DNA from 3 places in the Micromonospora sp. CA-244673 genome. Region 1 is predicted to be linked to each of the others. Evidence: riboswitches for the same ligand, from Rfam matches in the RefSeq annotation. Region 1 holds a riboswitch; each other region holds the start of a gene.
The links. A riboswitch is a leader RNA that binds a small molecule or an ion and turns the genes downstream of it on or off. The one in region 1 is predicted to bind cyclic di-AMP.
Positions count from the first base shown of each region.

Region 2: linked by a shared signal. The riboswitch ahead of ACQP12_RS09910 (C39 family peptidase) and the one ahead of ACQP12_RS19250 (transglycosylase family protein) in region 1 are both predicted to bind cyclic di-AMP.
Region 3: linked by a shared signal. The riboswitch ahead of ACQP12_RS25850 (coiled-coil domain-containing protein) and the one ahead of ACQP12_RS19250 (transglycosylase family protein) in region 1 are both predicted to bind cyclic di-AMP.

Region 1 is NZ_CP192019.1:4,127,659-4,130,922, forward strand. It holds gene ACQP12_RS19240 (M4 family metallopeptidase) at 1-448, shown strand, start outside; gene ACQP12_RS19245 (YbaB/EbfC family nucleoid-associated protein) at 539-1,000, opposite strand; gene ACQP12_RS19250 (transglycosylase family protein) at 1,117-1,785, opposite strand; cyclic di-AMP (ydaO/yuaA leader) riboswitch at 1,785-1,956, opposite strand; gene ACQP12_RS19255 (LLM class flavin-dependent oxidoreductase) at 2,287-3,264, shown strand, end outside.
Region 2 is NZ_CP192019.1:2,099,973-2,103,236, forward strand. It holds gene ACQP12_RS09905 (hypothetical protein) at 1-442, shown strand, start outside; cyclic di-AMP (ydaO/yuaA leader) riboswitch at 1,154-1,296, shown strand; gene ACQP12_RS09910 (C39 family peptidase) at 1,496-2,338, shown strand; gene ACQP12_RS09915 (alpha/beta fold hydrolase) at 2,442-3,194, shown strand; gene ACQP12_RS09920 (CDP-glycerol glycerophosphotransferase family protein) at 3,203-3,264, opposite strand, start outside.
Region 3 is NZ_CP192019.1:5,657,364-5,660,627, reverse strand. It holds gene ACQP12_RS25855 (hypothetical protein) at 1-138, opposite strand, end outside; gene ACQP12_RS25850 (coiled-coil domain-containing protein) at 237-1,313, opposite strand; cyclic di-AMP (ydaO/yuaA leader) riboswitch at 1,319-1,448, opposite strand; gene ACQP12_RS25845 (cation diffusion facilitator family transporter) at 1,591-2,505, opposite strand; gene ACQP12_RS25840 (HelD family protein) at 2,596-3,264, opposite strand, start outside.

The DNA.
Region 1 (3,264 bases):
CACCGGCCAGAAGCTGGCCAACCCCGGCTTCGAGTCGGGCAACGTGAGCTGGACCGCCTCCTCCGGCGTCATCACCAACTCCACCAGCCAGGCGGCGCACGGCGGCTCGTACAAGGCCTGGCTCGACGGCTACGGCTCGACGCACACCGACACCCTCACGCAGTCGGTGACGATTCCCGCCGGCTGCCGGGCGACGCTGAGCTTCTGGCTGCACATCGACAGCGCGGAGTCGACCACGACGACCGCCTACGACAAGCTGACCGTGAAGGCGGGCAGCACCACCCTGGCCACCTACTCCAACCTCAACAAGGCCACCGGCTACGTGCAGCGGTCCTTCGACGTCTCGTCGCTGGCCGGCACCACCGCCACCATCTCGTTCAGCGGCGTGGAGGACAGCTCCCTGCAGACCTCCTTCGTCGTCGACGACACCGCGCTCACCCTGAGCTGAGCACACCGGAGCGGCCGGCCGTCGTCCTCCCGACGGCCGGCCGCTTCGTCGTCTCCGTGCCTCGTGGCCGGTCCGGATTCCGGCCCGCGGTCAGGCCGGGTGGGCCGCGCGGGAACCGGCGGCGTCGTCGCGGCGGATCCGGGCCGCGACGCCCTCCATCGCCCGGCCGAACCGCTCCATGTCCCGGGCGGACTGCTCGGGCAGGCCGCCGAGCCGGGCGGCGAGGGCGTCCACGTCCGCCTGGGCGGAGGCGCTGACCCGGGCCTCCAGCTCGGTGAGCGCGGCGTTGACGGCCGTCACGACGTGCCCGCACAGGGTGTCCAGGGGCTCGCCGGCCAGCTCCGGGTCGACGGTGACGGATTCCAGCCGGCCACCCTGGACGGCGACGGCACGGACCCGGCCGTCGGCCGCGCCGCCCTCGGCCCGGAGCAGCTGGGCCGGCGCGTCGTCGGCGTGGTCGCCGGCCCGGGAGCGCATCGCGGACAGCGCCTGCTGCGTCCTGGTCAGCAGCTCGTCGAGGCTCGCGGCCGCGGAGAACGAATCGTTGGTCATATCCGCGCTTTCTTCACGTCTTTCCGAGCACCGTGACGATAGCAACCGGCCCCGACGCCGAACGCCCGGCCGGGAACCCCGGCCGGGCGTTCGTGGTGCGGCGCACCGGTGTGGCGTCAGCGCAGGCGAAGCCGCTGGCCCGGGAAGATGAGGCCCGGGTTGTCGCCGACCACGCCCTTGTTGCGGGCGTAGAGGGCGTGCCAACCACCGGCGACGTTCTTCGCGTCGGCGATCTCGGAGAGGGTGTCCCCCGGCCGGACCAGGTAGGCGCCGGCGCCGCCGGTGCTCGGCGCGGTCCGCCGCTCGCCGCGGTACGACCGCTGCGAGGTGGCCTTCTTCGTGGCCGAGGTGGTCTTCCTCGTGGCCTTCTTCGTGGACTTCGCCGAGCCCGAGTCCTTGGCGGCGTAGCGCTTGGTGGAGCCGCCCTTCTTGCCGCAGACCGGCCAGGCGCCGATGCCCTGCCCGTCGAGGACCTTCTCGGCGATGGCGATCTGCTCGCCGCGGCTGGCCAGGTCGGCCCGGCTCGCGTACTTCTTGCCGCCGTAGCCGTTCCAGGTGCTCCGGGAGAACTGGAGCCCGCCGTAGTAGCCGTTGCCGGTGTTGATGTGCCAGTTGCCGCCGGACTCGCACTGGGCGACGGCGTCCCAGTTGACGCCGGCGGCGCTGGCCGGGGCGGCCGGGCCGAGAAGGGCGGCGGCGCCGGTGGCCGCGCCGACGACGAGCGCCCCGACGGCGGTGCGACGCTGCGCGGTCCGTCGGTGACGGGCGACGTGATCAGTTGCCATGTGGTTTTCCTCCACGCCGACGAGGTGAGCTGTCGGGTTCGGGCCGAGGAGCCCGGCCGCCGCAGGCGGCTTCACCCCGAGGTGTCGTGCACCGAGGAACATGTGGGTCCCCCGCTCCCGCCGAAGGTCCAGGACCGCCGGGCCGGCGGCGGGATTAGGCGTTGCCGGCCCGTGGTGTCCGCGATCGCGAACGGATCCGACGTTAGGAACGGTTTGTCGCGAACGCCCACTTCTTGTGAAGTTCTTCACCCGGCCGAGCGACGACCCCGTCTCCCGGCTTGCGGAACCGTCGAATCTGTCGTAGCGACCTGACGGTTGGCGTGTTTTCGCAGCTCACAGCGGCGTTTCCGGGCACCGGCCGAAGAGGACGGCCGGCGGGTGCCGGGTCCACCGTGGCGAGTGGCGCGGCGCGGATCCTCGGCGGCGGGTTCCCGGCCCGCCGGGCGACGCGGGAGGCTACCGTGGGCAGGTTCGCGCAAGATCGGCACGAGGCGGCGAGGCATGAGCGACCACGGACACGAGCTGACCTTCGGCGGCTTCCTCACCCCCAGCGCCGGGCGGCCGGAGCAGGTGGTCGCGCGGGCCAAGCTCTGCGAGCAGGTCGGCCTGGACCTGGTGACCTTCCAGGACCATCCCTACCAGCCCGGGTTCCTGGACACCTGGACGCTCATGTCCTTCGTGGCCGCGGCCACCAGCCACATCACCCTCGCCGGCAACGTGCTCAACCTGCCGCTGCGCCAGCCCGTGGTGCTGGCCCGCAGCGTGGCCAGCCTGGACCTGCTCACCGGCGGCCGGGTCGAGCTGGGCCTCGGCGCCGGGGCCTTCTGGGAGGCGATCGAGGCGGTCGGCGGGCGGCGGCTCTCCCCCGGCGCGGCCGTGGACGCCCTCGACGAGGCGATCCGGGTGATCCGCGAGGTCTGGGACACCGAACGGCGCGGCATGGTCCGGGTCGAGGGCGAGCACTACCGGGTGGTCGGGGCCAAGCGCGGGCCGGCGCCGGCCCACCCGGTGCGGGTCTGGGTCGGCGCGTACAAGCCGCGGATGCTGCGGCTGGTCGGTCGCGCGGCGGACGGCTGGCTGCCGTCGCTCGCGTACCTGCCGAAGGGGCCGGCCGAGCTGCCGGCGCTGAACGCGGTGATCGACGAGGCCGCCGCCGAGGCCGGACGGGATCCCGGCGCGGTGCGCCGGCTGCTCAACGTCACCGGCACCTTCTCGCGGTCGTCGGGCGGTTTCCTGGACGGCCCGCCGGAGCAGTGGGTGGAGGAGCTGGCCGGGCTCGCCCTGGACCACGGCGTCGCCACGTTCATCCTGGGCAGCGACGAGCCGCGCGCCGTCCAGCTCTTCGCCCAGGAGGTGGCGCCGGCGGTCCGCGAGCTGGTCGCCGCCGAACGCACCACGCCGGGCAGCCGCGCCCGGGCCGTGGAGGAGCAGCAGGCCGCCGTCGAGGCCGGCGGCTCGACCGCGCTCGCGGTCACCCCC
Region 2 (3,264 bases), 2.0 Mb from region 1:
CGCCGCCGCCCTGCCCGCCCCGCACACCCCACGCACCCCGGCCGAGTACGCGGCCCGGGAGCGCTGGCTGCACCACGCCGCGATGACCGCGCACTGGCGGGGCGACCTGAGCGCCCGGCAACTCGCCGACGTGCTGGCCCACCGCAACGGGTGGGACCCGCGCCGGCACCCGGCCGAGCAGGAGATCGTCCTGGCCCGGGCCGTACGCGAGAGCCGCCGGGCGGCCTGGGCGACGGCCGCCGAGCGGGAGCGGCGGGCCTGGCGGGACGCCGAACTGGCCGCCGAGGCGGCCCGCACCCTGACAGCCGAGTCCTACGCGGCGGCCACCGCCCTCCGCCCCGCCGACGCCACCACGGCCACCGTGGAGGGGCGGAACGACGCGACGGTGCGGATCCCGGCCACCGTGCCCGGGGCGCGCTGGCGTCCCGTCCGGGCCGGCTGAACATGGTGCACTCCCGTTCGGGGGGAGCTGGTGGCAACCGTCCGCAGGGCGGCGAGCCTGCGGCCGGAGAGCCTGCGGCCGGAGAGCCTGCGGCCGGATGTGGTCGTGCCGGCCGCTAGGAACTTGATGACGTGAACGGATCGGGCGCGCGGCCCTCCCGGGCGCCCGTCGAGCTGCCGTCGTGACCGACCCGACGTGGCCGGCGGCAAGTTGGGCGTGAGTCGTTCAGGACATCAAGTTCCTAGCGGGTCCGAGCGGATGTCCTGGGCGTCGGCGGACCGGCTGGCGGGGCCGCTCGGCGCCCTGTCGCCCGTGGCCCTTGGCCGCGGTAGCTGGAGAGCCATCGTGCCCGGCCTGCGTCACCGCCGGCCCGACCCACGGCGTCACGCGGGCCCGACTCCCCACGCGGGCCGAGTCGGCCGAATTGTTATCCGAATTCGGTGAGCCCGGTCACCGCGACCCCGGAAACGGTCACGGGGCGCAGGTCGGGCGATCGGGCCCCGCAATTCCGGGTCGGCCGCCACCGGATGTCCGCTTTTCGCCCGCCGGTGCCGCCGTAACTGCCCGTCCCATTGAGTGAAGTCAGTGACGGAGTGTTCCGATATCCGTAGTGATGCACGAGGTTTAAGCAGGTGGGAGCGGTTGGCAGGCGGCATACCCACCGGTAGTGTCGGCGCGTCCGGAGCGGTTTCCGATCGCAAGTGGCGACGCCGCACCGACCCGCCTAATCGTGTTCTTACGAACCGGGGACCCACAGCAACACCGGGGTGAATCCGCGGGCCCACGGCCTGTGGTAGGGCGTACTTCCCGCCCGAATCCGTCAGCTAACCCGGTCGGCGGCCACGGAAGGAGTGCCATTCCTCGTGCTCACCTCCCCCCGCTCGTCCCCCCGCCTCCACGGCATCGTGGTGCCGGCGCTCGCCTGACGGCGACCGGACCCGGCAACCGCCCCGAACGCCCGGCCCCCCGGGCGCTCCCCTTCCGCGGCGACCCGCCCCGCCAGCGCGCGTGAGTTCCTCCGCGCGTGGGCCGGTGTGTGCCGCGCACGCTCCCGTGGAGGAACCCGTGAAGCATCACCTGAAGCGTCAGCTGCGGCGTCTCGTGACCGAGCGCCCGTACCAGATCATCGCCGGCTCGGCCGCGGCGCTCGTGCTCGCCGGTGGCGCCGGCGCCACCCTCACCGCCACCGACGACGCCCCGGTCCAGCAGGAGAACACCGCCGCGGTCGCCGAGCTGGGCTCGCGGCTCGGTGAGGTCGCCAGCCGGGGCGAGGCCCGGGCGGCCGTCCCGGCGCCGTCCGCCTCGCCGAGCGCGTCGCCGTCGGCCGCGAAGTCCGCGGCCAAGGCCACCACCGACCCGGACACCACCCGGAAGGCCAAGCCGAAGCCGCCGTCGACCAAGGTGCTCGACTACACCTACGAGGCGCAGACCGCCTACTGGAACTGCGGCCCGGCCGCGGTGCGCAACGCGCTCAGCGCGAGCGGCGTCGAGACCACCCAGGACGCGATGATCGCCCCGCTGAACGCCGGCGAGAACGGCACCAACTCCGCCGAGGACACCACCCGGGGCCTGAACCAGATGGTCAAGGGCAACCCGTACCGGACGCACATGTTCGGCGGCTCGGCGAGCCCGGCGGAGATCGACCAGCTCCAGGCTGACGTGGTCAAGGCGATCATCGACGGCCGGGGAGTGGTGGTCAACATCGCCGGTGACGCCACCGACACCGACGGCGGCTGGCACTCGTTCCCGGGCGGCCACTACATCGCGGTGGTCGGCTACAAGAACGACGGCCGCACGGTCCGGATCGCCGACTCGGCGAACGCGGCGCTGCCCGCGTACTGGATCAGCACCATCGACCTGGCGAACTGGGCGGCCACGCGCGGCTACTCCGCCTGATCGCAGCTCTCCCGTCGGGCACCGGCTCCACCGAGCCGGTGCCCGACGTCGTCGTGCCGGCTGCTCTCGCGCGTCGTGTCCGTCCGGTGGCACACTGCGGCCTATGGGCGACGCGACGGGTACCCGCCATCTGCTGCTGCTGCACGGCATGGGCGCCACCGGTGAGGTGTGGCTGCCCTGGGCGCCGCTGCTGGAGCGCCACTGGGCGGGGCGGTGGCTCGCACCCGACCTGGCCGGGCACGGCTGGTCGCCCCCGCTGCCGGAATACTCCTTCGACGCCCTGGCCCGGCGGGTGGTCGAGGGGCTCGGTCCGGTGGCCGAGCGGCTCGGCCCCCGCGACCGGCTCGTGCTGCTCGGCCACTCGCTGGGCGGGGTCGTGGCGCTGGCGCTGGCCGCGCGGTCGCGGCGCCTGCCCGTCGACGCGGTGGTCGGGCTGGGCATCAAGGCCGTCTGGTCCCCGGCCGAGCTGGAGAAGGCCCGCGAGCTGGCCGACCGTCCGGTGACCTGGTTCGCCACCCGGGACGAGGCGGCCCGCCGCTACCTGCGGGTCTCCGGGCTGGCCGGGCTGTTCGCCCCCGACCATCCCGTGGTGGAGGCGGGGCTGCGCCGGGAGGACGGCCGCTGGCGGCTGGCCATGGACCCGGCCGCCTTCGCGGTGGGGGAGCCCCGGCTGCCGGCGCTGCTCGCCGCCGTCGACGTCCCGGTGCTGCTGGCCCGTGGCGAGCAGGACCCGATGGTGACCGACGCGCAGCTCAAGGAACTGGGCGTCCCGGTCGCCACCCTGCCCGGCCTGGGCCACAACGCGCACGTCGAGGACCCGGCGGCGGTGCTCGCCCTGCTCGACGCGTACCTCTGAGCCTCGGCTCAGGCGGTGGGGGAGGGGAGCGGCGAACCGTCCCGCGGGGCGGGCGCGGTCCCGGCCGGCG
Region 3 (3,264 bases), 1.5 Mb from region 1:
GACCACCTCGGGGTCGGCCCCGCGCAGCCCGGCCACGCCGAGGGCCAGCAGCACCAGGTCGGCGCCGAGCCACCCCAGCGAGGTGACCAGGTGCAGGGTGAGCAGGGCCTTGCGTCCGGCGGGGGAGAGTCGAGTCATGCCCCCGATGCTCGGCCGTCGCGGGCGTCGCGTCGTGGGCCGCGCGGCGACACCCGGCGTACGTCGTGGGACGTAGCCGGGCGCCGCCGGGGCGGGGATCAGTACACCGACAGGTGCACGTGGTTGGTGTGGTCGCTGGACGGGTCGCCGTTGCCCCCGCTGTACGCCTTCCAGCCGCTGCTGGGCAGCCAGATCTGCCGGAACCAGATCACGTAGAGCACGGCGAGCGCGTCGGCGTTGCGGATGAAGTAGGCGGAGAGGTTGTTGCCGTACGTCTTGTCGCCGCCGCTGGCCACGCCGCCGAAGCCGCTCTTCTGCGCGGCGAAGTCGCAGGCCCGCCCCTTCGGGTGCTCGCCCGAGCCGCTGGGCCGGTGGCAGGAGACGTAGCGGGTGAAGCCGGCCGCCTTGGCCTGCTGGAGCGCGTGCAGCGTACGCGGGGTGATGCAGCCGTCGGCGGGCGTCGGGTCGTTGACGCTGCACGACTCGGGTGGCCAGGAGCCGTCGGCGTTGCGCTTGGCCGGCTTGGCGTTGGCCGACGAGGTGCCCTGGACGCTGCCGCCGCCGCTGCTGGACGCGCGGTTGTTCGCCACCTCCAGGGCGCGTTCGGCCTGCTGCTTGCGCTTGGCCATCACCGCGACCTGCTTGCGCTGCTCCTGGATCTCGCCGGTGAGCGCGGTCTGCGTGCGGGTGGCCTCGTCCCGGGTGTCGATGAGCTCGCGCAGTGCCCGGTCCTCGTGCGCGGCCACCTGCTCCAGCGCGGCCGCGCGGTCCATGAAGCCCTCGGGGCTGGTGCTGCCGAGCAGGGCCGCGGCGGTGCCCAGCCGCCCGGACCGGTATGCCACCCCGGCGATCTCGCCGACCTTGGCGTCCCGGACGGTCAGCTCGGCGTTGACCGTCTTGAGCTGGGCGGTGAGCTGCTGTTGCCGGGTCACCGAGCGGTTCAGCGCGGTGCGGGCGTCCAGCCACCCCTTGCTGGCGGCGTCGAGTTGGGCGCGCAGCGCCGGGGTGCCGCCCTCGTCGTCGCCGGGTGCGGCGGCGAGCAGCGCGGTCGGGGAAGCCGCCGCGGCCGCCGAGGCGGGAGAGACCGGCGCGGTCACGACGCCGAGGGCGAGCGTCGCGACGAGCAGGGCCGCCAACCGGGCGACCGTCCGTCGTACAGGTGCCACTGGGGGCATTCACGTGTCCTTCCGTCCACCGCCGACCGGGTTAGCTGACGGGTTCGGGACGGAAGATCCCTACCGCTGACGCGGATGCACCCCACGAACGTGGTTCCCCGGCTCGCCCTGCGGGCGATTAGGCGCTGGCCACCGCAGGCGCCGGTGGGCGCCGCCCGGCGGAGGCCGCGATCGAGCCTACCGGCGTTGTTCCGGGTCGGCTCGCTGGTGGGAGCCGGTGTCCCGGTCAAAACCGGCATAAGTGCACAATAACCACTTGGATTTAAGATTGCCCTAATTACCACTCGACCGCGCCGCACGCCCCGGGAGACGCTCCGGGTTCGATCTGCAACGTGGCGTGATCGATCGAGAAATCCTCGTGCAGGGCCGTCCGGGCGGCCGCCAGCACCTCGCCGACCTCGGCGCCCGGTGTCATGGTCAGGTGCGCCGAGGCCACCTCCATGCCCGAGGTGAGCGTCCAGACGTGCAGGTCGTGCACCTCGGCGACGCCGGGGACGGCGGCCAGCCGGTCGTGCACCGCGGTCACCTGGAGGTGCTCCGGGGCGGCCTGCACCAGGATCCGGACCGCGGCCCGGCCGAGCCGCCAGGTGCGCGGCAGGATGAACAGCCCGATCGCGACGGCGACCAGCGGGTCGGCCCACCACCAGTCGGTGACCGCGATGACCAGGGCGGCCCCGATCACGCCGAGCGAGCCGAGCAGGTCGCCCAGCACCTCCAGGTACGCCCCGCGCAGGTTGATGCTCTCCTCGGCGCCGGCGCGCAGCAGCGCGAACGCGGCGATGTTGGCGAGCAGGCCGAGCACCGCCACGGCGAGCATCGGCCCGGCGAGGACCTCCGGTGGTTCGCCGAACCGGCGTACCGCCTCGACCAGGACGTAGACGGCCACGGCGCCGAGCAGCACCGCGTTGGCCAGCGCGGCCAGCACCTCCAGCCGGTAGAGCCCGAAGGTGCGCTGCGGGTCGGTGTCGGCGTGCCGGGTGGCGGTGATCGCGGCGAGCGCCATGCCGATGCCGAGGACGTCGGTGAACATGTGCCCGGCGTCGGAGAGCAGGGCCAGCGAGCCGGTGGCGAAGGCGGCCACCGCCTCGACGACCATGAGGGCGGTGAGCAGCGCGAACGCGCCCCAGAGTCGACCACGGTGACGGTGCGCCGCGTTGGCCACCGCGCCGCTGTGGTCATGACCTGCGCCCACGCACACACCCTCTCGTTCGCCGCCCCGGCCGAGCTCAATCTATGCTCACATCGCTATGTGTGCAAGTGAACGCCGGATGCGGCGCCGCCGTCAGCCGACCGGGTCGAGGGTGGTGAGCCGCTGGGTGGCCCGGGAGAGCGCCACGTAGAGGGTCCGGACGCCCGACCCCGGATCGGCCCGGATCTCGCTCGGGGCGACCAGCACCACCCCGTCGTACTCCATGCCCTTGGCCTGGAGGCTGGTCACCACCTGGAGCCGGCCGCCCAGGTCGCCCAGCCAGCCGGCCACCTCGTCCCGGCGCGGCACCGGCGTGATCACACCCACCGTGCCCTCGACCTCCGCCAGCAGCGCGCGCGCCGCCGCCGCCGTGGCGGCGGGCAGGTCGCCGGCGGGCACCGACCGCTCGACGGGCGGCACCCCGGTGGAACGGACCGCGGTGGGCAACGCGAGATCCGGGTGCACGCGGTGGATCTCCGCGGCCGCCACGGCGAAGATCTCCGCCGAGTTGCGGTAGTTGGTGGTCAGCTCGTACCGGTGGCGACGGCGCCGGCCCAGCGCCTGGTCCCGGGCCCGGGCCAGCTCCTGCGGGTCGCCGGTCCAGGCGGTCTGCGCCGGGTCGCCCACCACGGTCCAGGAGGCCAGCCGGCCGCGCCGGCCGATCATCCGCCACTGCATCGGCGAGACGTCCTGCGACTCGTCGACGACCACGTGGGCGTAGTCGCGGTAGTCCTCCGGGCGCTCCCGCGCGGCGGCCCGGGC